DNA from 3 places in the Rhizobacter sp. P1_G5 genome. Region 2 is predicted to be linked to each of the others. Evidence: predicted binding sites of a transcription regulator. Region 2 holds the regulator's gene; each other region holds the start of a gene.
What was found. The regulator sigma-54, encoded in region 2, starts transcription at its own class of promoters, with help from an activator protein. The targets are predictions, from matches to a motif close to TGGCANGNAANCTGCTTT.

Region 1 (6,599 bases), on a different contig from region 2:
GCCCTTGCTGTCGAAGCGCACCAGCTCCAGCGGATGGCGGCCATCCGGCAGGCTCACGCCGCCACGCTGGTTCACCCGCTCCACCGCCCACAGCAGGTTGCGGTACACCGCCTCGCCGGCGTTCGCGAAGGAACCCGACAGCCCTTCGATCAGCGCGACGCGCACCGGCTCGGCGGCAGGTGACGATGCAGGCGCCGCAGCCACCGGGCCCACCGCTGCCAGCCATGCCAGCACCGCGCCGCAGCGCCTGACCCAACGCACGATCTTCATTTTTCAACCCACTTGAAAACAAAAATGCCGCTCCAAGTTTCAGCGGCATGGTTGCTGCGCTGTGCAGCGATTGAATGGATTGTAGGAGCCATCATGTTCGTACTGACCCCCTCGCTGTCGTCGCGCCGCGCCACCTCGCTCGAGCGCGCGTTCGATCACCTGTTCGCCGACCGGCTGCCGCCGGCACCGGCCCAGCCGCGCGTGCCGGCACTCGACGTCGTCGAGAGCGACACCGCGTACACGCTGACGCTGGACCTGCCGGGCCTGTCGAAGGACCAGCTGAAGGTCTCGGTGGAAGGCCGCCGCGTCACGCTGGAAGCCGGCGATGCGAAGACCGCCGACGCCAAGGAAGGCGAACGCGTGCTGTACCGCGAGCGCAGTGCCGCGCACTACGCCCGCACGGTCGCGCTGCCGGCCGAAGTGGACCAGGCGAACTCGAGCGCGAAGTTCGAGAACGGCGTGCTGACGCTGACGCTCGCGAAGCGCGTGCCGACCGGCGCGACGCAGATCAGCATCAGCTGACGGCCTCGGTGCCGGCCGCGGCCAGCGTCGCGAGCGGCCAGCGCGGCCGCACGTCGAAGCCGTAGTCGCGGCCGGCCGCGGCGCCGCGCTGCAGCCGCATCGCGGCGGCGAGCGCGATCATCGCGCCGTTGTCGGTGCACAGCGCCAGCTCGGGGTAATGCACCCTGACCTGGCGCTTCGCGCATTCGGCATCCAGTTGCGCGCGCAGGCGGCTGTTCGCACCGACGCCGCCGGCGACGACAAGTCGCTTCAGCCCGGTCTGCTTCAGCGCCGCGAGCGACTTCTTCAGCAGCACCTCGACGATCGCGGCCTGCGTCGACGCGGCCATGTCGGCGCGCTGCGAGTCGGTCGGCGCATCGCCGAGCTTGCGCAGCTGCGTCATCACCGCGGTCTTCAGCCCGGCGAACGAGAAATCGAGGTCGCCGCTGTGCAGCAGCGGCCGCGGCAGCGCATAGGCATCGGGCCGCCCCGCTTCGGCCAGGCGCGACAGCGCCGGCCCGCCCGGGTAGCCGAGCCCGAGCAGCTTGGCCGACTTGTCGAAGGCCTCGCCGGCCGCATCGTCGATGCTCTCGCCGAGCAGCTCGTAGCGGCCGACGTCGTCGACTCGCATCAGCTGCGTGTGCCCGCCCGACACCAGCAGCGCGACGAACGGAAACTCCGGCGGATCGCTCGCAAGGAACGGCGACAGCAGGTGCCCCTCGAGGTGGTGCACGCCGAGCACCGGCTTGCCGAGCGCCGCCGCCAGCGCGCAGGCCACCCCTGCGCCGACCAGCAGCGCCCCGGCCAGCCCCGGCCCGCGCGTGAACGCGACCACGTCGACCTCGGCGAGCGAGGCGCCGGCCTCGTGCAGCACCTGTTCGGTGAGCGGCAGCACGCGCCGGATGTGATCGCGCGAGGCCAGTTCAGGCACCACGCCGCCGTAGGCCTGGTGCATCGCGATCTGGCTGTGCAGGGCATGGGCCAGCAGGGCCGGAACCCCGGTCGGACCGGCCTCCACCAGGGCCACGCCCGTTTCGTCGCACGATGATTCCACGCCCAGTACCTTCATCCAGCGAGTGTAGCCAGCGCACCCACGCCGCCCGCCGGCGCCAAATTTGTCACGGCGCATCCAAGGGTTTACCCTCGATTACTATCCGACCCCCTTCCCGGTTCGAGCGCGGGCGACTAACCTGCGTGACCGAGCAGTGCCCCGAAGCAATTGCCAACTACAACAACGTCGTTAGGGAAACCCCATGAAGGAATACCGCCTCTTGGCCTGGACGGAGCTGCCTGCGCCGTTCGATCGCACCGCGCACCGGCGCATGCTCAGCGACATGTCGCAGCGGCACATGACGCTGGAGCAGTTGGCGTCCATCGCCGGACTGAAGCGCCCCGAGGTGCAGCTCTTCCTTGACGCGCTGGAGGCGCAGGGCCTGCTCGAAGAACGGGAGTTCGACGAGCCGCCAGCCGATTCGATGTTCGACTCGCTGCGGCCGCTGGGCGGCTGGATCCGCCGCGCGCTGCACACGAGTTCGCAGGAGCGCTGATTCCCCGGCGATCGGCCGCGCCGCACCGCGTGGCGCGGATGTTGCTGCGCTCTGGCCCATGAAGCCGCCGCGCGCGCCGACCGCCCCGGTCCTGCGCATCGTCATCGTCGCTCCCGACTCGCTGGCCTCCGACGGCAGCGAAGGCGCGCCCGACCCGATCGAGGCCGAGCGCTCGCGGGCGCTGCGCATCGGCTTGCTGGAGAACGGCTACAACATCGTCGCGGTGCTGCCGGCCGATGTCTTCCTGCCGGAGCGGCTGGCGCAGATCCAGCCCGACATGATCATCATCGACGCCGAGAGCCAGGCGCGCGACACGCTGGAGCATGTCGTGATGGCGACGCGCGATGCGCGCCGCCCGATCGTGCTGTTCACCGACGACGACGACACCAGCCACGTGCCCGATGCGATCGCCGCCGGCGTCACCGCCTACGTCGTGGCCGGGCTGGCGCCGGAGCGGGTGAAGCCGGTGCTCGACGTCGCGATGGCGCGCTTCCGGCACGAGGAAGGCCTGCGCCGCGAACTGGCCGACGCGCGCACCGAACTCTCGGACCGCAAGGTGATCGACCGCGCGAAGGGCCTGCTGATGTCGCGCCAGGGGCTCAGCGAGGAAGCCGCCTATGCGCMGTTGCGCAAGGCCGCGATGGACAAGGGGCTGCGGCTCGCCGACGTGGCGCGGCGCATCCTCGACGTGTCGGACCTGCTCGGCTGAACGCACTGCCGCAGTGCGGCCTGCGGCGCACTTGGTGCGTTGCAACATCGCCGATGCGAACCGCCCCTGGGAAGACAGCCGTGGCACGCCACTTGCATAGTGACGTGCGGAAGGTCAACGGCGATCTTCCACAGACATCCGCACGCACCAAGGTTGGCGCGACGCGGGTCGGACGATGGCGTCCCCACCGTGCAGGCTGAGCCCGCACCGTGCGGACGCCTTTTTGTTTTTGCTTTCCGAGAACCTGAGCCACGCCATGACTAGCCCACTCACGCGAAAGAACCTGATGAGCCGCCGAACCCTGATCAAAGCCGCTGCCGCGGGCAGTGCTGCCGGCCTGGTGCCGGGGCTGCAGAGCGCCGTGCATGCGCAAGGCTCCGACAAGCCCGAGAAGGAGGAAGTGCGCATCGGCTTCATCCCGCTGACCGACTGCGCGTCGATCGTGATGGCCTCGGTGCTCGGCTTCGACAGGAAGTACGGCGTCAAGATCGTTGCGACCAAGGAGGCCTCGTGGGCCGGCGTGCGCGACAAGCTGGTCAACGGCGAGCTCGACATGGCGCACGTGCTGTACGGCCTGGTCTACGGCGTGCACCTGGGCATCGGCGGGCCGAAGAAGGACATGGCCGTGCTGATGACGCTGAACAACAACGGCCAGGCGATCACGCTGTCGAAGAAGCTGGCCGACAAGGGTGCGGTCGACGGCGCATCGCTCGCCAAGGTGATGGCCGCCGACAAGCGCGAGTACACCTTCGCGCAGACCTTCCCGACCGGCACCCACGCGATGTGGCTGTACTACTGGCTCGCGAGCGTCGGCATCAACCCGATGAAGGATGCCAAGGTCATCACCGTGCCGCCGCCGCAGATGGTGGCCAACATGCGCGTGGGCAACATGGACGGCTACTGCGTCGGCGAGCCCTGGGGCCACCGCGCGATCATGGACGGCATCGGCATCACCGCGGTGACCACGCAGGACATCTGGAAGGACCACCCCGAGAAGGTGCTCGGCACCACCGGCGATTTCGTCAAGAAGTACCCCAACACCGCGCGTGCCGTGATGATGGCGGTGATCGAGGCGAGCCGCTGGATCGACGCGAGCCTGCAGAACAAGCTGAAGATGGCCGAGACGGTGGCCGACAAGTCGTACGTCAACACCGGCGTCGACGCGATCAACCAGCGCATCCTGGGCCGCTACCAGAACGGCCTGGGCAAGACCTGGGACGACCCGAACCACATGAAGTTCTTCAACGACGGCGCGGTGAACTACCCGTACCTGAGCGACGGCATGTGGTTCCTGACGCAGCACAAGCGCTGGGGGCTGCTGAAGGAGCACCCGGACTACCTCGGCGTCGCGAAGCAGATCAACCAGATCGAGCTTTACAAGCAGGCCGCGAGCGCGATGAAGGTGAACGTGCCGAAGGAGCCGCTGCGCAGCGCGAAGCTGATCGACGGCGTCGTCTGGGACGGCAAGGAACCGGCGAAGTACGCCGACAGCTTCAAGCTCAAGGCCTGAGCGGGCCACACAGGAGAACGCCATGGTGAGTGCCGTGTTCCATTCCCCGCGCGATGCCGGCGACGAGGCTCCTGCGGCCCCGCCGGTGGTCGTGAGGCCGCCGCCGCTTCCGTCCACACCCGTGCCCGCCACGCCGCCGCCGCGGCGCGCCGTCGACTGGAACGCGCTGCTGCTGAAGGTGCTGCCGCCGGTCATCGGCGTCGCGCTGCTGGTCGCCATCTGGGCGCTGCTGACGATGAAGGGAGGCAGCTTCCCGACGCCGGCCGCCACCTTCACCGAAGCGGTCAAGTTGTTTGCAGATCCGTTCTACAGCAAGGGCCCGAACGACCAGGGCATCGGCTGGAACATCCTGTTCTCGCTGCAACGCGTGGCGATCGGCTTCGGGCTGGCGGCGCTGGTCGGCATCCCGGTGGGCTTCCTGATCGGGCGCTTCAGCTTCCTGAACCACATGGCCTCGCCGCTGATCAGCCTGCTGCGGCCGGTGTCGCCGCTCGCGTGGCTGCCGATCGGGCTGCTGGTGTTCAAGGCGGCGAACCCGGCGGCGATCTGGACGATCTTCATCTGCTCGATCTGGCCGATGGTCATCAACACCGCGGTCGGCGTGCAGCGCGTGCCGGCCGACTACCTGAACGTGGCGCGCGTGCTGAACCTGTCGGAGTGGAAGGTGATGACGCGCATCCTGTTCCCTGCGGTGCTGCCGTACATGCTGACCGGCGTGCGGCTGAGCGTGGGCACGGCCTGGCTGGTGATCGTCGCGGCCGAGATGCTGACCGGCGGCGTCGGCATCGGCTTCTGGGTCTGGGACGAGTGGAACAACCTGAACGTCACGCACATCCTGATCGCGATCTTCGTGATCGGCATCGTCGGGCTGCTGCTCGAATGGGCGCTGATCGCGGTGGCCAAACGCTTCACCTACGAGGAGGTCTGAGCATGACCGGATTCATCGAAGTGCACCAGGCCGAGATGGTGTTCCACACGAAGAAGGGCCGCTTCCACGCGCTGCGCGAGATCGACCTGTCGGTCGCGAAGGGCGAGTTCGTCACGCTGATCGGGCATTCGGGCTGCGGCAAGTCGACGCTGCTGAACCTGATCGCAGGGCTCACGCTGCCCACTGGGGGCTCGCTGATCTGCGACGGGCGAGAGATCGCTGCGCCGGGGCCCGAGCGCGCGGTGGTGTTCCAGAACCACTCGCTGCTGCCGTGGCTCACCTGCCACGAGAACGTGCATCTGGCGGTCGAGCGGGTGTACGGCGCGAGCGAGTCGAAGGCGCAACTGAAGGAGCGAACCCTGGCGGCGCTGGGGCTCGTCAACATGGGGCATGCCGCGGCCAAGCGCCCGCACGAGATCTCCGGCGGCATGAAGCAGCGCGTGGGCATTGCGCGGGCGCTGGCGATGGAGCCCAAGGTGCTGTTGATGGACGAGCCGTTCGGCGCGCTCGATGCGCTCACCCGTGCCCACCTGCAGGACGAACTGCTGAAAATCGTCGCTCGCACGCACAGCACGGTGGTGATGGTGACGCACGATGTCGACGAGGCGGTGCTGTTGTCGGACCGCATCGTGATGATGACCAACGGGCCGGCGGCGACGATCGGCGAGATCCTGTCGATCGAGCTGCCGCGGCCGCGCAACCGTGTCGAGCTCGCCGAGGACCCCAAGTACGTGCACTACCGCAAGGAGGTGCTGGACTTCCTCTACACGCGGCATGGCCACGTCGAGCAGGCCGCCTGAGCCAGCAGTGGCATCCGGACCCTGGTTTTCATCCAAGGATGAGACGGCGTTTGCTGTCCAGCCTGCGCTGAAGCTCAGCGTGCACTTCGGTTTAGTGAATTCGCGAGGAACGGAAAAGCCCTGCGCCACACAGACACACCAAAGCTGGCACAACTCCTGCTAGAACCCAGTCGGCAAGAGCGATGCGCTTGTCGTCTATCTCCTCAGTAGGGCCCAGCCCTTTCCGGACCGCCTGATCCGCGTGGATCAGGCGGTTTTTTTATCTGTGGACGTACCCGCGGGAATCAGTGGTTTTCCTTGGCGTGGTTGATCGTGTACTTCGGGATCTCGATCG
Region 2 (6,803 bases):
GGTGTCGGGCAGCGGCAGTTCACGCCTGAACACCCCGCCGGCTGCGGCGCCGGCCAGTGCGCCCGCTGCCGCCTCCGGCGGTGTCGGCACGCCGGTCGACCCGGGCGAGCTCGACTACGCGAAGTTCACGTCCACGCTGACGCAGATGATCTCCAGCGAACTCGGCCTGCGCGGCTTCACGCTGACGCTCGCGGTCGAGAAGGCCAGCACCATCGAGGAACTGCGCGACGTGGCCGACCGCACGATCGAGCAGATCCGCTCGCGCAAGGGCGAGCCCGCGGCGCACAAGGCGCGTCGCGCTCTGTACGGCGGCTGAGCTGGCCCCAACCCCCGCGCCCCCGGCGCGCCCGCTGTGGCGCAGGCTGCTGCGGCTGCCCTGGCGGCTGTTGCGCGCGCTGCTGCTGGTGCTGGCGGCGCTCGTGCTGTTCATCGAGGAGTGGGGCTGGCGGCCGCTGACGGCCTTCGTCGCGCGGCTCGCGAAGTGGCCGCCGCTGGCGCGCTTCGAGGCGCTGGTGCGCGCCGCGCCGCCGCGCATTGCGCTGCTGCTGTTCCTGGCGCCGGCGGTCGCGCTGTTCCCGATCAAGCTGCTCGCGTTGTGGATCCTCAGCCGCGGCCATGCGCTGCTCGGCATCACGGTGATCGTCGTCGCCAAGCTGCTCGGCACCGCGATCGTCGGGCGCCTGTTCATCCTGACCGAGTCGCAGCTGATGCATTTCGCGTGGTTCGCGCGGGCGCTGACGTGGTGGCGCGCGACCAAGCTGCGCGTGATGGAGGCGCTGCGCCGCTCGGCCGCGTGGCGCGGCGCGCGGCGGCTGAAGACGCGCTGGCGTGCATGGCGCCGGCGCTGGCGCGGTCTCGACGAGCAGGACGGCTGAGGCGAACGGGCTGACCGGAAGGGCTGGCACACTTCGGTCATGCCTCCCCGTTTCCATGTGGCCGAGCCGATGCTGGCCGGCGTCGAACTGAGCCTTCCTCCCGGTGCCGCGCGCCACGTGCAGGTGCTGCGCCTGCAGCCCGGCGATCCGCTGACGCTGTTCAACGGCGAGGGCGGCGAGTGGCAGGCCGAGGTCGTCCGGATGGGCCGCGGCGACGTGGCCGTGCGCCTGAATGCGCACATCCCGGTCGACCGCGAGCTGCCGATCCATGTGACGCTCGCGCTCGGCATGCCGGCCAACGAGCGCATGGATGCGCTGGTCGAGAAGGCGACCGAGCTCGGCGTCGCAGTGATCCAGCCGCTGATGACCGAGCGCTCGGTGCTGCGCCTGAGCGGCGAGCGCGCCGACAGGAAGCAGGCGCATTGGCAGGGCGTCGCGGCCGCGGCCGCCGAGCAGTGCGGGCGCACCCGCGTACCGCTGATCGCGCCGGTGCGCAGCCTCGCCGACTGGCTGCGCGGCCAGCCGCCGGCCGCCGGCCGCCGCTTCGTGCTGAGCCTGCGCACGCCCGAGCCGCTGCAGGCCGAGGCCGGTGGTGCGCTGACCTTCCTCAGCGGCCCCGAAGGCGGGCTCAGCGAGGCCGAAGAGGCGGCGGCCGCGGCCAGCGGCTTCGCGCCGGCCAGCCTCGGCCCGCGCGTGCTGCGGGCCGACACGGCACCGCTCGCGGTGCTCGCGTACCTCGGGCTGTCGTCGGGCGCCTGAGCCCCGAGCGGTCTTGTGGTCGACACGGGCGGCGCCCACAATCGGTCTCCCCACTCCAAGGAGCACCTCATGGGACTGCTGGATTCCGTGATCGGCATGGTGGCCGGCCAGAACGACCCGACGGGCCAGGGCGGCGGCAACCACGCCGCGCTGATCACCGCCGTGGTGTCGATGTTGAACGCGAACGGCTCGGGTGGCGGTCTCAACGACCTGATCGCCCGCTTCGAGCAGGGCGGGCTCGGCTCGGTGATCGGCTCGTGGGTGTCGACCGGGCAGAACCTGCCGATCTCGGCCGAGCAGCTGCAGAGCGTGCTCGGTTCAGGCCAGCTGGCGCAGATCGCCGAGCAGCTCGGGCTGTCGCACGGCGAGGCGGCCGATCAGTTGTCGCAGGTGCTGCCGCAGGTGGTCGACCACCTGACGCCGAACGGGGAGTTGCCGGCCAGCGGTGCGGCCGGCGGGATGGGCGATATCGGCAGCCTGATCGGGAGCTTGCTGCGACGCTGACGGGGGCGGGCCGAGCGCCGGGCCGCCCCAAGCCGGCCCGCATCCCCTCGGGGGATCGACCGGCGTACCCGCCGGGCGAGGGGTTGTCATGGGTCAGCGCGCCGAACCGGCCACCAGGTCGAAGCGGAACAAGCGGCACTCGATCGGCCCGTTCCACATCGGCACGCGCTTCGACTCCTTCAGCCGCATCGAGCCCGGCAGCTTCATGTCCGGGCTCAGCACCCAGGCGGTCCAGCCGGCGGGGTGCTGGGTGTAGGCGCGCTTCCAGTGCGCCGACAGGCGCGGGAAGAAGTCGGCGACCAGGGCCTTGTTGTCGTCTTCATCGTGCGCCGGCGCGCGCGCCTTGCCCGCGACCTCGATGCGCTCGCCGTATGGCGGGTTGATCATCAGCGTGCCGGGCAGCGTGGCCGGCAACGTGGGCGCCGGGCGCTCCAGCGCATCGCCGCCGTTGAACTGGATCGCCTGCTCGACGCCGGCGCGCTGCGCATTGCGGCGCGCGAAATCGACCATCCGGAACGACACGTCGCTCGCGTGGATCGTCACCGCGCTCGCGTGGATGCGCGACTGCGCATGGCTCTTCAGGCGCTGCCATTGCGCGCGCATCTCGGCATCGGCGAACGGCAACAGCCGCTCGAACGCGAAGCGGCGCTTCAGCCCGGGCGCGATGCCGCAGGCGATCTGCGCGGCCTCGATCGCGATCGTGCCGGAGCCGCAGCACGGGTCGTGCAGCGCGCCGCCGGCCTCGGGCGTGCCGCGCCAGCCGGCGGCGGCCAGCATCGCGGCGGCCAGCGTCTCCTTCAGCGGCGCGTCGCCCTTGTCCTCGCGCCAGCCGCGCTTGAACAGCGGCTCGCCCGAGGTGTCGACATACAGCGAGGCCCGCTCCTCGGCGACGTGCAGCAGCAGCGGCAGGTCGGGGTGGCGGGTGTCGACGCTCGGGCGCGTGCCGGTGGCTTCGCGCAACTGGTCGCACACCGCATCCTTGATGCGCAGCGCGGCGAAGTTCAGGCTGCGCAGCGGGCTGCGGTGCGCGGTGGTGTCGACGCGCAGCGTGTGTTCGGGCGTGATCCACTGCTGCCAGTCGACGCCGCGCGCGAGCTCGTACAGGTCGTGCTCGTCGCGGTACGGCCCCTCGGCCACCTCGGCCAGCACGCGCTGCGCGAGCCGGCATTCGAGGTTCAGCGTCATCACGTCCTGCGGGTCGCCGTCGAGCGCGACGCCGCCGCGGCCGGCGTGCACCTGCGCGGTCGGCAGGATGCGCAGCACCTCTTCTTCGAGGAGCGCTTCAACGCCCGCGGCACAGGGCAGGAACAGGGGGAGGGCGCACATCGGGATTCAGTTCAGAGGGATTTGCGGAGGTTCGCGGGCGCGATCTTCAGCGCTTCGCGGTACTTCGCGACGGTGCGGCGCGCGACCTGGATGCCCTGCTCCTCCAGCATGTGGCTGAGCTGGCTGTCCGACAGCGGCTTGGCCGCGTCCTCGGCGCTGACCAGCTGCTTGATCAGCGCGCGCACCGCGGTGCTCGACGCATTGCCGCCGGCCTCGGTGTTCAGCGACGAGCCGAAGAAGTACTTCAGCTCGAAGGTGCCGAACATCGTGGCCATGTACTTGGCCGTCGTCACGCGCGAGATGGTCGATTCGTGCAGGCCGAGCTCGTCGGCGATCTCGCGCAGCACCAGCGGCTTCATCGCGATCTCGCCGTGCGTGAAGAAGCTCTTCTGCCGCTCGACGATCGCCTGCGAGACGCGCTGGATGGTGTCGAAGCGCTGCTGGATGTTCTTCATGAACCAGCGCGCCTCCTGCAGCCGCGAGCTCAGCGCGCTGCCGCCGGCCCCGCCCGAGCCGCGGCCCTGGCGGATCGCCTGCGCGTAGAGGTCGTTGATGCGCAGCTTGGGCATCACGTCGGGGTTCAGCACGACCTTCCAGTTGCGGCCGGACTTCTGCACGATCACGTCGGGCACGATGATGTTGGCCTCGGCACGCGCGAACGGGCGGCCCGGCTTCGGCTCCAGCGCGACGATCAGCGTCTGCGCTTCCTTGATCAGCTCCTCGTCGGCGCCGGTCGCGGCCATCAGCTTCTTCATGTCGCGCCGGGCCAGCAGGTCCAGGTGCTGCTTGCAGATGATGATCGCGATCATCTGCGCCTCGCAGCGCTCCTGCGCGCGCAGCTGCAGCGTCAGGCATTCGCCGAGGTTGCGGGCGCCGACGCCGAGCGGCTCCATGTTCTGCAGCCACTTCAGCGCGCACTGCAGGCGCTCGAGGATCTCCTCCTGCTGCTCGGGGTCGCCTGCCAGCTCGGCGGCGATCTCCTCGAGCGGGTCGGCCAGGTAGCCGTCGTCGTCGAGCGATTCGATCAGCACGGTGATCGCGATCGCATCTTCGGCACTGACGCGCATGCCGAGCAGCTGCTCGCGCAGGTGATCCTGCAGGCTGGGGGCCTGCGGGTTGCGGTCCTGGCCGTCGAAGTCGTCGTCGGGGTTGCTGCCGCTGCCGGCCGCGCTGGGCGTCTCGCGGATGCCGTCGAAATCGTCGCGCTCGGTGCCGTTCTCCCAGTCCTCGCGCTCGGTCGCGCCGAACTCGGCGCTGTCGACGCCGGCGGACTCATCGGGCGCGGTCTCGGCGGACGACTCGCTCGCGGTGCTGCTGTCGGCCTCGCGCTCGGCATTGCGCTCCGAGGTCGTCAGCCGTTCGGTCAGGGGCTCGGACGGGGCCGCCTCCTCCAGCTCGGCCTCGAGGAAGGGGTTCTGCTCCAGCATCTGCTCGACTTCCTGGTGGAGTTCGAGCGTGGAGAGCTGCAGCAGCCGGATGGACTGCTGCAACTGCGGCGTCAAGGCCAGATGCTGCGACAGGCGGACCTGAAGGGAGGGCTTCATGTGTCAGCCCTCACATGCGGAAGTGTTCGCCGAGGTAGACCTTTCGCACATCGGCGTTGTCGACGATCTCGGCCGGCGTGCCCTCGGTGAGCACACGCCCCTCGCTGATGATGTACGCGCGGTCGCAGATGCCCAGCGTCTCGCGCACGTTGTGGTCGGTGATCAGCACCCCGATGCCACGGCTCTTCAGGAACCCGATGATGCGCTGGATCTCGATCACCGCGATCGGGTCGACGCCGGCGAACGGCTCGTCCAGCAGGATGAAGCGCGGCTGCGTGGCCAGTGCCCGGGCGATCTCGACGCGGCGGCGCTCGCCGCCCGACAGCGCCGGTGCCGGGCTGTCGCGCAGCTTCTCGATGCTCAGGTCGTTCAGCAGGTCGCCGAGCAGCTTGTCGACGGTGGCCTTCGGCAGCTCCTTGCCGTCGGGGCCGCGCTGCAGCTCGAGCACGGCGCGGATGTTCTCCTCGACGGTCAGCTTGCGGAAGATCGAGGCTTCCTGCGGCAGGTAGCTCAGGCCCAGGCGCGAACGCTGGTGGATCGGCAGGCGCTCGACGCGCTGGCCGTCGATCAGGATCTGGCCGTCATCGGCGCGCACCAGGCCGACGATCATGTAGAAGCTGGTGGTCTTGCCGGCGCCGTTCGGGCCGAGCAGCCCGACGACCTCGCCGCTGCGCACCGACAGGCGCACGTCCTTGACCACCTTGCGCGCGCCATAGGTCTTCTGCAGGCCGATGGCCTCCAGCCGGCTGGTGTCGGCCGCGGCGGTGCTGGCGGGGACGGCGCTCAACGGCGTGCTCCCGAGGCTGCCTGCGAGGCCGCTTCAGCGGCGGCCGGCGTGCCTTCCTTCGGCGTGAACACGTAGCGCACGCGGCCGGTCGGGTTGCTCGGGGTCACCGCGGCGCTGCCGCCGGCGACGGTGAAGAGCTCGGCCGTGCCGTCGTAGGTGATCAGCGCGCCGGTCACTTCGTCGGCCACCGCGGTGCCGCGCAGCCGGCGCACCGAGGCCTTGTTGACGAAGCGGATGGTGTCGAGCTTGCTGTCGTACTCGAGGCGCTCGGCCTCGCCTTCGACGAATTCATTCACGCCTTCGCGTTTCTGCCGGAAGCTGGCCGGCTGGGTCGGCGTGCCGACGGCGATGGCGGACTGGTAACCGTCCGGCCCCTCGCGAACCTCGATGCGCCCCGCCTTGATCAGCATCGTCCCCTTGCTGACGACGACGTTGCCGTTGAACACGACCAGCTGGTTGATCAGGTCGACCTTGCCCGGCTGGTCGGATTCGACCTCCATCTTCTTCAGCCGGTCGGCCCGTTCGGCCTGGGCCGGCAACGCCGTGGCAAGCGCACAGGCGGCGGCGACAAGCGCCAGCCGACGCCGGGAGAAAAGGGAGGTGTAGGTAAGTGGGGTCATTGCGGCATGAAACTTGCAGGCCATTCTAGCCACAGTTTCATGCCGTCGGGGTTACCAGATGAAGTCGGCGTTGCACCGACTTGGGGTCATCAAGCGCCGGTGCGGGATTTCTGGATCAGGAAGTCGGTGACCTGCAGCATGCGCTCGTTGGTGCCGGCCAGCGACCCCGAGGTGAAGTAGCGGCCGTTGATGCCCAGCGCCGGCACGCCATCGAGCTTGTAGGCCTCGGCCAGCTTGGCGGCCTGCTTGGTCTTGGTCTGCGTCGAGAACGAGTTGTAGGCCTCCAGGAACTTGGCGCTGTCGACGCCGTTCTTGGCCATGAAGGCGGCGATCTCGTCGGGCTTGTCCAGGCGGGCGTGCTCGCTGTGGATCGCGTAGAAGACCTTGC
Region 3 (6,803 bases), on a different contig from region 2:
CCGCATGCTCAGCGAGCTGGGCGAGCTGGGCCAGCATACCGGCCGCTTCCACGAGAGCGTCGGCCGCTATGCCGACACCATCGAGAAGGCCGATTCGCTCGAGAGCCTGGCCGGCGTCGTGCGCGAGATGGTCGAGGAGAGCCGCACCGTGCAGTCGCTGGTCAGCCAGGCGCAGGGCCGGCTCGAGTCGGAGCATGCGAAGGCGGTCGGCCTGTCCGAGCGCGTGGCCGAGCTCGAAGGCGAGCTGCGGCGGCTGTCGGAAGAGGTGTCGACCGACCAGCTCACGCAGATCGCCAACCGCCGCGGCCTGATGCAGGCCTTCGACGCCGAGAAGGCACGCATGGAGCGCGGCCAGACCGAGCTGTCGATCGGCCTGCTGGACGTCGACAACTTCAAGCGCCTGAACGACGAGCTGGGCCATGCGGCCGGCGACATCGCGCTGAAGTCGCTGGCCGAAGTGGTCAGCAAGGCGCTGCGCCCGACCGACATGGTGGCGCGCTACGGCGGCGAGGAGTTCGTCGTGCTGCTGCCCGACACCCCGGTGCAGGAGGGCGAGCAGATCCTGACGCGCCTGCAGCGCTCGCTGTCCGGCGGGCTCTTCATGCACGAGCAGCGCCAGGTCTTCGTCACCTTCTCGGCCGGCGTCACGCTGTACCGGCAGGGCGAGGCCATCGAGGCCGCGCTCGAACGCGCCGACGAAGCGCTCTACGAGGCGAAGCGAACCGGTAAGAACCGGACGTGTGTCGGATAAAAGCTTGTCGAATCTACCGGTCACCTGTGTCCAACGGTGACCGGAACCGGGCTTTCTGACAGGAAGGTCGCCCGTATTCACCCTCTGGCGCGGCGAGAGAAATTCAGTTACAGCGCGCGGGCAAGTTGGCACGCCTCGTGCGTGGGAGGTTCGTGAAATTTCCAACGGACCTCCCCCATGTTCGAAGAACGCAGCCATAGGCAGTTGTTCCTCGGAGCACCGCCCTCCGTCACCTCCTTCATCGCCGCGGTGATGGAGCCGTTGCTGACGGTGCTGTGCTATCTCGCCGTCAGCAGCGTGTTCGACGAGCCGGTCGAGCGGCCGGCACTGACGCTGTGCATGCTCGTGCTGGTGTTGAGCTTCCCCGGCGTGAACCGCTTCAAGGACCGCAGCCTGAACGCGGCCATCGACATCCTCAGCGCGTGGATCGCGCTGCTGGGCATCCTGGTGCTGTGCGGTTATGCGACCGACAGCCTGAAGTTCTTCGAGTGGCGGGTGCTGGCCTGGTGGGCCGGGCTGACGCCGGTCGTGCAATGGATCGCGGTGCGCGGGGGCAAGGAGGCGCTGCGGCGCCTGGCGCTGCGGCCGGAATACCGCCGACCCGCGGTGGTGGTGGGGGCCGGGCCGCTCGGGGCCAAGGTGCTGGAGTCGCTGAAGGCGCGCAGTTCGTTCGGGCAGGACTTCGTCGGCTTCTTCGAGGACCGTTCGCCGGATCGCCTGCACCCTGATGCGCGCGAGCATGTGAAGGGCCGCTTCGAGGACCTGGCCGAGTGGGTGCGCCGCCACGGTGTGCGCGATGTCTACATCACGCTGCCGCTGACGTCGCAGCCGCGCATCGTGAACCTGCTGGCCTCGCTGCAGGACACGACCGCCTCGGTGTACTACGCGCCCGACGTGTTCGGCGTCAGCGTGATCCAGGGGCGCCTGCAGGACATGGCCGGCGTGCCGGTGGTGAGCCTGCTGGAGTCGCCGTTCACCGGCACCAACGACCTGGTCAAGCGATTCAGCGACATCGTGCTGGCGTCGCTGATCCTGCTGCTGATCTCGCCGGTGATGGCGGCGCTGGCGATCGGCGTGAAGCTGAGTTCGCCCGGGCCGGTGATCTTCCGCCAGAAGCGCAACGGGCTGGATGGCGAGGAGATCGAGGTCTACAAGTTCCGCTCGATGACGACGCAGGACAACGGCGCGGTGGTGAAGCAGGCCACGCGCGGCGATGCGCGCATCACGCCGTTCGGCGCGTTCATCCGCAAGACCTCGCTCGACGAACTGCCGCAGCTGATCAACGTGCTGCAGGGGCGCATGAGCATCGTCGGGCCGCGCCCGCATGCGGTGGCGCACAACGAGCAGTACCGCAAGATGATCCAGGCCTACATGGTGCGGCACAAGGTGCGCCCGGGCATCACCGGCTGGGCGCAGGTGAACGGTTTTCGCGGCGAGACCGACACGCTGGACAAGATGGCCGCGCGCGTCGAGTACGACCTGGAGTACCTGCGCAACTGGTCGATCGGGTTGGACTTGATGATCATCGTGCGCACCGTGCGGCTCGTCCTCTTCGACCGCAACGCATATTGATGTGGGCCCCCCAGTCGCTTCGCTCCTGCCCCCGAGGGGCGCCACCCGGCGGCCGGGCGAAGCCGGTTCCGCGGGCGTTGCTTGATCGTTCTTTTGTATTTGGTGTACCTATGCGTCGTTCTTCGGTTGCTGTTCTTGTCCTGACCGGCTTCGCCGGCGCCGTCCATGCCGGTGACGAATCCGATCCGTACGTGTTCGGCATCAGCCAGGCCATCTCGGCCGACAACAACCTGTTCCGCGCGCCCGATGGCGAGCCGGCGGCGCGCGATGCGGTGTCGTCGACCGGGCTGCGTGCCGCGATCGACCAGCCGTTCGGCCGGCAGCGTTTCACGGCCGGGCTCGAAGCCAACATCAACCGCTACAAGAACAACACGCAGCTGAACAACACCGACCACCGGCTGTCGGCGCGGCTCGACTGGTCGACCATCGAGCGCGTGTCGGGCGAACTGACGGCCGAGCAGCGCAGCAGCCTGTACCGCTATGACCTCGACAGCCAGAACCGCTACACCGGCAAGAACCAGCTGCGCACGACGGGCGCCGGGCTGCAGGTGCGTGTGGGCGTCGTCACCGCGTGGACGCTGGAGGGCGGCTGGGCCGGCAACCAGAGCCGCTATTCGGCCGCGGAGTTCGACAACCGCGACGTGCGCCAGCAGACGGTGAACGCCGGCGTGCGCTGGGCCGACTCCGATGCGCTGAGCGTGCGGCTCGGCGGCCGGCACACCGAGGGGCGTTTCCCGAACTTCGGCGTCGAGCCGGATGTGTTCCGCCGCAACGACGTCGACCTCAGCCTGCTCGCGAAGCCGAATGGCCTGAGCACGCTGAATGCGCGTGTCAGCGTGACGCGCGAGAACCATTCGGTGCAATCGCAGCGCGACACGAACACCTGGACCGGCGCGCTCGGCTGGAACTGGCAGGCCACCGGCAAGCTGAACTTCGACACGCAGCTCTCGCGCGACAGCAGCGTGGGCAGCAGCACCTTCGGCACGGCGCTCAACGAGATCGATTCGAGCGACACGCGGGTCAGTCACGGCCTGCAATTGAAGGCGCGCTGGGACGCGACCGCGAAGATCCAGCTCACCGCACAGGGCGGCTACACCCGGCGCAAGCTGGACAACGCCTTCATCGCCAACGGCGTGACCGCGCCGGCCGAGGGCGAGGACAACACCACCACCTACGGCCTCGGCATCGCGTGGCAGCCGCTGCGCAGCCTGCAGTTCGCGTGCAACGTGGGCCACGAACGCCGTCAGATCGTCGGCGACAACCTGACGATCACCTACCCCTACAGCGCGACCACCGGGAGCTGTTCCGGGCAGGTCAGCCTGCGCTGAGTCCGACGCCTTGTCGGATGGCGTGACGCGATGTGCCGCGGCGCCCTGAATTCATGCTGCATTGCACCACGCCAGGGAAATTCGCCCAGGCATGGACCATGCTGATGTGTCGACTTGAAGGCAGTTTGCAGCCACTTGCAAGCAGTAACGAAGCGATACAGGGCGGAAATCGGCAAGCTTGGGCTGCCGAAAGGTAGTTGCTGCGGCAAATTCGGCCGCTTTTGAGGGGCAAAGAGCGGTTCGAAGTGAAGCCGGCTGGGCATGCCGGCTGCCTCTTGCCCTGTGCGCCTCGATCGACCCCCCTTGAACTGGGGATGGGATCTGAAAGTGGCGTGTGTCTTGCATACGGGAAAGCACCTAATCACCAGGAGGTATCCATGAAGAAGTTTCTAGTTTCACTGGCCCTGACCGCGATGACCTTCGCGACCGGGTCGGCGTTCGCCAGCAGCGAGAGCTGCGACGATYCGCTGAAGAGCAAGCTGGGTCAGAGCTTCTGCTACGAGGTGTTCGACAACCTCGCGCCGGGGCTGTACAACGTGAGCTTCCAATATGAAGCGGAGAAGACGGGTGGTCCGCTGGACCGCACGCTGGACTTCGCGTTCCTGTTCGACAGCCAGAAGGGCCCGGGCACGTTCGACCAGCTGTCCGACTCGACGAAGACGACCGGTTGGAACACGTACTCGTTCGTGACGAAGGCAGGCGGCGACAGCTTCCTGATCTTCGCGCTGCTGGGCGTGTACCCGCAGAAGTTCAGCCTGGCGCTGCAGAACATCACCGTCACGGCCGTTCCGGAGCCGGCGACGTACGCGATGCTGCTGGCCGGCCTGGGCGCGATCGTGTTCGTGTCGCGCCGCCGTCGTCCGCAAGAGTAAGGTTCGGGCCTCAGTTGAGGCTCTGACGAAAGGCCTCGCAGCGCAAACTGCGAGGCCTTTTTCGTTCTCGTGCGGTTGCTGCGCGGAAAGGCGCGGGTGGGGAGGCTGTGGCGCGCCGTCGGGTGCGGTCATCGCCCCTGGCGGGGCGCTGACTCCCCTGCGCTGGCTGATTTCATGGCCCGTCGCCCAAACTCCCGCCACTCACTTCGTTCGTTGTGGTCAAACAGTGGGCGACAGTCAGTKCACGAAGCGTGCTGCGCACGCGGGCYATGAAACCAGCCAGCTCCGGCGCCCCCTCCTTATTGGCGCGCCACAGCCTCCCCACCCGCGCCTTTGTGCCACCGCYCYGSTMCTKCGGCGGTGACAAGCGAACAAATGATGGACAAGGCATGCGAGCGCCAGCACGCTCGTCGGTCACTTCAATCTTTTCCCCCCAACAAGAGCTGGTGGTGYTKAGCGGCGCGGCGGGTGAGGGGATGGGTTGGGGGCGACTTCTGAGGYGACGAAGAAGCTTGGTTTCGGGGGTGGCGCGCGCCAGCGCGCTTCGTAGACATGCTCATCGCCACTGTTTGACCACAGCGAACGCAGTGAGCGGAGGGAGTTTGGCGATGCACCCCCGAAGCCGAGCTTCTTCGTGGAGTCGGCCCGCCAGGGCCGACCGCCGAGGCTGAGCCCCCAGCCCATCCCCTCACCCGCCGCGCCGCGCCGCGACGCGCAGAACCAGAAGACTCAAGCCCGTGCGTCAGACCAACGCAGCGTGCATTCCTCGTCGCCCTGGTAGAACGTCTTGCCCTTGCGATCCACGCAGTACAAAGGCGCCACGATCATGTCCGTGAACGTCTGCCCCTCACCGATCCGCGTGTACTCGAACAGCACGCTGTGCACCACCTTCGAGTTGCGCCGCAGGTGGCTGCCCGTGCCGATCCACGTCGGCCCCTGGATCGTCACGCCCGGCTCGATCTCCACGCCCGAGCCGATGTACACCGGCCCGTTGATCGTCACCTCGTCCCACGGCACCCGCGTGTTCAGCCCCACCCACACGCCCGGCCGCACCTCGCGCCCCGGCATGTCCATCTGCGCCACCTCGCCGCGCAGCACCCGTTGCAGCACGCTCCAGTAGTCGCTGACGCGCCCGATGTCGATCCAGTTGAAGAAGCGGCTCTGCGCATAGAACGGCAGCTGGCGCTCCACCATCAGCGGGAACAGCTGGCTGCCGATGTCGAACACCGCGCCGCTCGGCACGAGATCGAGCACCGACGGCTCGAAGATGTAGATGCCCGTCGAGGCCAGCGTGCTGTGCGCCTCCTCCGGCTTCGGCTTCTCCTGGAACGACTCGACATGGCCGTCCTTGTCGCACTTCACGATGCCGTAGTTCTGCACCTCGCTGCGCGGCACGTCCAGCGTCACCACGCTCGCCAACGCCCCCTTGCTGCGGTGCTCGAACAGCGCCGCGCCGAAATCCAGGTCGATCAGTGCATCGCCGCACAGCACGATGGTCGTCTCGTCGAAGAAGCCGGAGAAATCCTGGATCTTCTTCATGCCGCCGGCCGAACCCATCGGCTTCGGCACGATCTCGCCGTGCTCGCGCACGCCTTCGTACGAATAGCCGATCTCGACACCCCAGCGGTGGCCGTCGCCGAAATGGCTCTCGATCTTGCGGTGGTTGAACGCGACGTTGACCATGATCTGCCGCACGCCATAGCGCGCCAGGTGCTCGATCAGGTACTCCATCACCGGCTTGCCGAGGATCGGCACCATCGGCTTCGGCAGGTCGCGCGTCAGCGGACGCACGCGCGTGCCCTGGCCGGCCGCGAGGATCATCGCCTTCGTCATTCGAGCCTCGCTTCCCGCAGCGGCAACGCCGCCGCGTCCTTGGCCGACAGCTGCGGCGCGCCACCGACGTCGGGCCAGGCGATCCCGAGCTCGGGATCGTCCCAGCGCACGCAGCCCTCTTCCTTCGGCGCGTAGTAGTCGGTCGTCTTGTAGAGGAAGTCGGCCGTCTCGCTCAGCACCAGGAAGCCGTGCGCCAGGCCGGGCGGGATCCACAGCTGCCGGTTGTTCTCGGCGCTCAGCTCCATGCCCACCCAGCGGCCGAAGGTCGGGCTCGCGCGGCGGATGTCGACCGCGACATCGAACACCGCGCCGCTCGTCACCCGCACCAGCTTGCCTTGCGCATGCGGCGCGTACTGGAAGTGCAGCCCGCGCAGCACCCCGCGCGCCGAGCGCGAATGGTTGTCCTGCACGAAGACGGTCTCGCGCCCGACCGCCTCGGCGAAGACG

Region 1: the regulator sigma-54 is predicted to act here: its motif matches at 3,109-3,126, upstream of AC1D12_RS18795 (CmpA/NrtA family ABC transporter substrate-binding protein).
Region 3: the regulator sigma-54 is predicted to act here: its motif matches at 3,980-3,997, upstream of AC1D12_RS06990 (PEP-CTERM sorting domain-containing protein).

The regions. Positions count from the first base shown of each region.
Region 1 covers NZ_JBFUCB010000278.1:902-7,500, forward strand. The annotation lists partial or broken gene AC1D12_RS18770 (branched-chain amino acid ABC transporter substrate-binding protein) at 1-270, opposite strand, end outside; gene AC1D12_RS18775 (Hsp20/alpha crystallin family protein) at 364-792, shown strand; gene tsaD (tRNA (adenosine(37)-N6)-threonylcarbamoyltransferase complex transferase subunit TsaD) at 785-1,840, opposite strand; gene AC1D12_RS18785 (hypothetical protein) at 2,025-2,318, shown strand; gene AC1D12_RS18790 (ANTAR domain-containing response regulator) at 2,377-3,027, shown strand; gene AC1D12_RS18795 (CmpA/NrtA family ABC transporter substrate-binding protein) at 3,314-4,537, shown strand; gene ntrB (nitrate ABC transporter permease) at 4,560-5,465, shown strand; gene AC1D12_RS18805 (ABC transporter ATP-binding protein) at 5,468-6,265, shown strand.
Region 2 covers NZ_JBFUCB010000116.1:5,330-12,132, forward strand. The annotation lists gene AC1D12_RS11050 (hypothetical protein) at 1-316, shown strand, start outside; gene AC1D12_RS11055 (hypothetical protein) at 387-875, shown strand; gene AC1D12_RS11060 (16S rRNA (uracil(1498)-N(3))-methyltransferase) at 915-1,634, shown strand; gene AC1D12_RS11065 (YidB family protein) at 1,704-2,138, shown strand; gene AC1D12_RS11070 (THUMP domain-containing class I SAM-dependent RNA methyltransferase) at 2,232-3,464, opposite strand; gene AC1D12_RS11075 (RNA polymerase factor sigma-54) at 3,476-5,008, opposite strand; gene lptB (LPS export ABC transporter ATP-binding protein) at 5,019-5,795, opposite strand; gene lptA (lipopolysaccharide transport periplasmic protein LptA) at 5,792-6,415, opposite strand; gene AC1D12_RS11090 (thiol:disulfide interchange protein DsbA/DsbL) at 6,505-6,803, opposite strand, start outside.
Region 3 covers NZ_JBFUCB010000061.1:9,058-15,860, reverse strand. The annotation lists partial or broken gene AC1D12_RS07005 (GGDEF domain-containing protein) at 1-751, shown strand, start outside; gene AC1D12_RS07000 (undecaprenyl-phosphate glucose phosphotransferase) at 929-2,323, shown strand; gene AC1D12_RS06995 (porin family protein) at 2,434-3,651, shown strand; gene AC1D12_RS06990 (PEP-CTERM sorting domain-containing protein) at 4,029-4,523, shown strand; gene AC1D12_RS06985 (nucleotidyltransferase family protein) at 5,253-6,344, opposite strand; gene rfbC (dTDP-4-dehydrorhamnose 3,5-epimerase) at 6,353-6,803, opposite strand, start outside.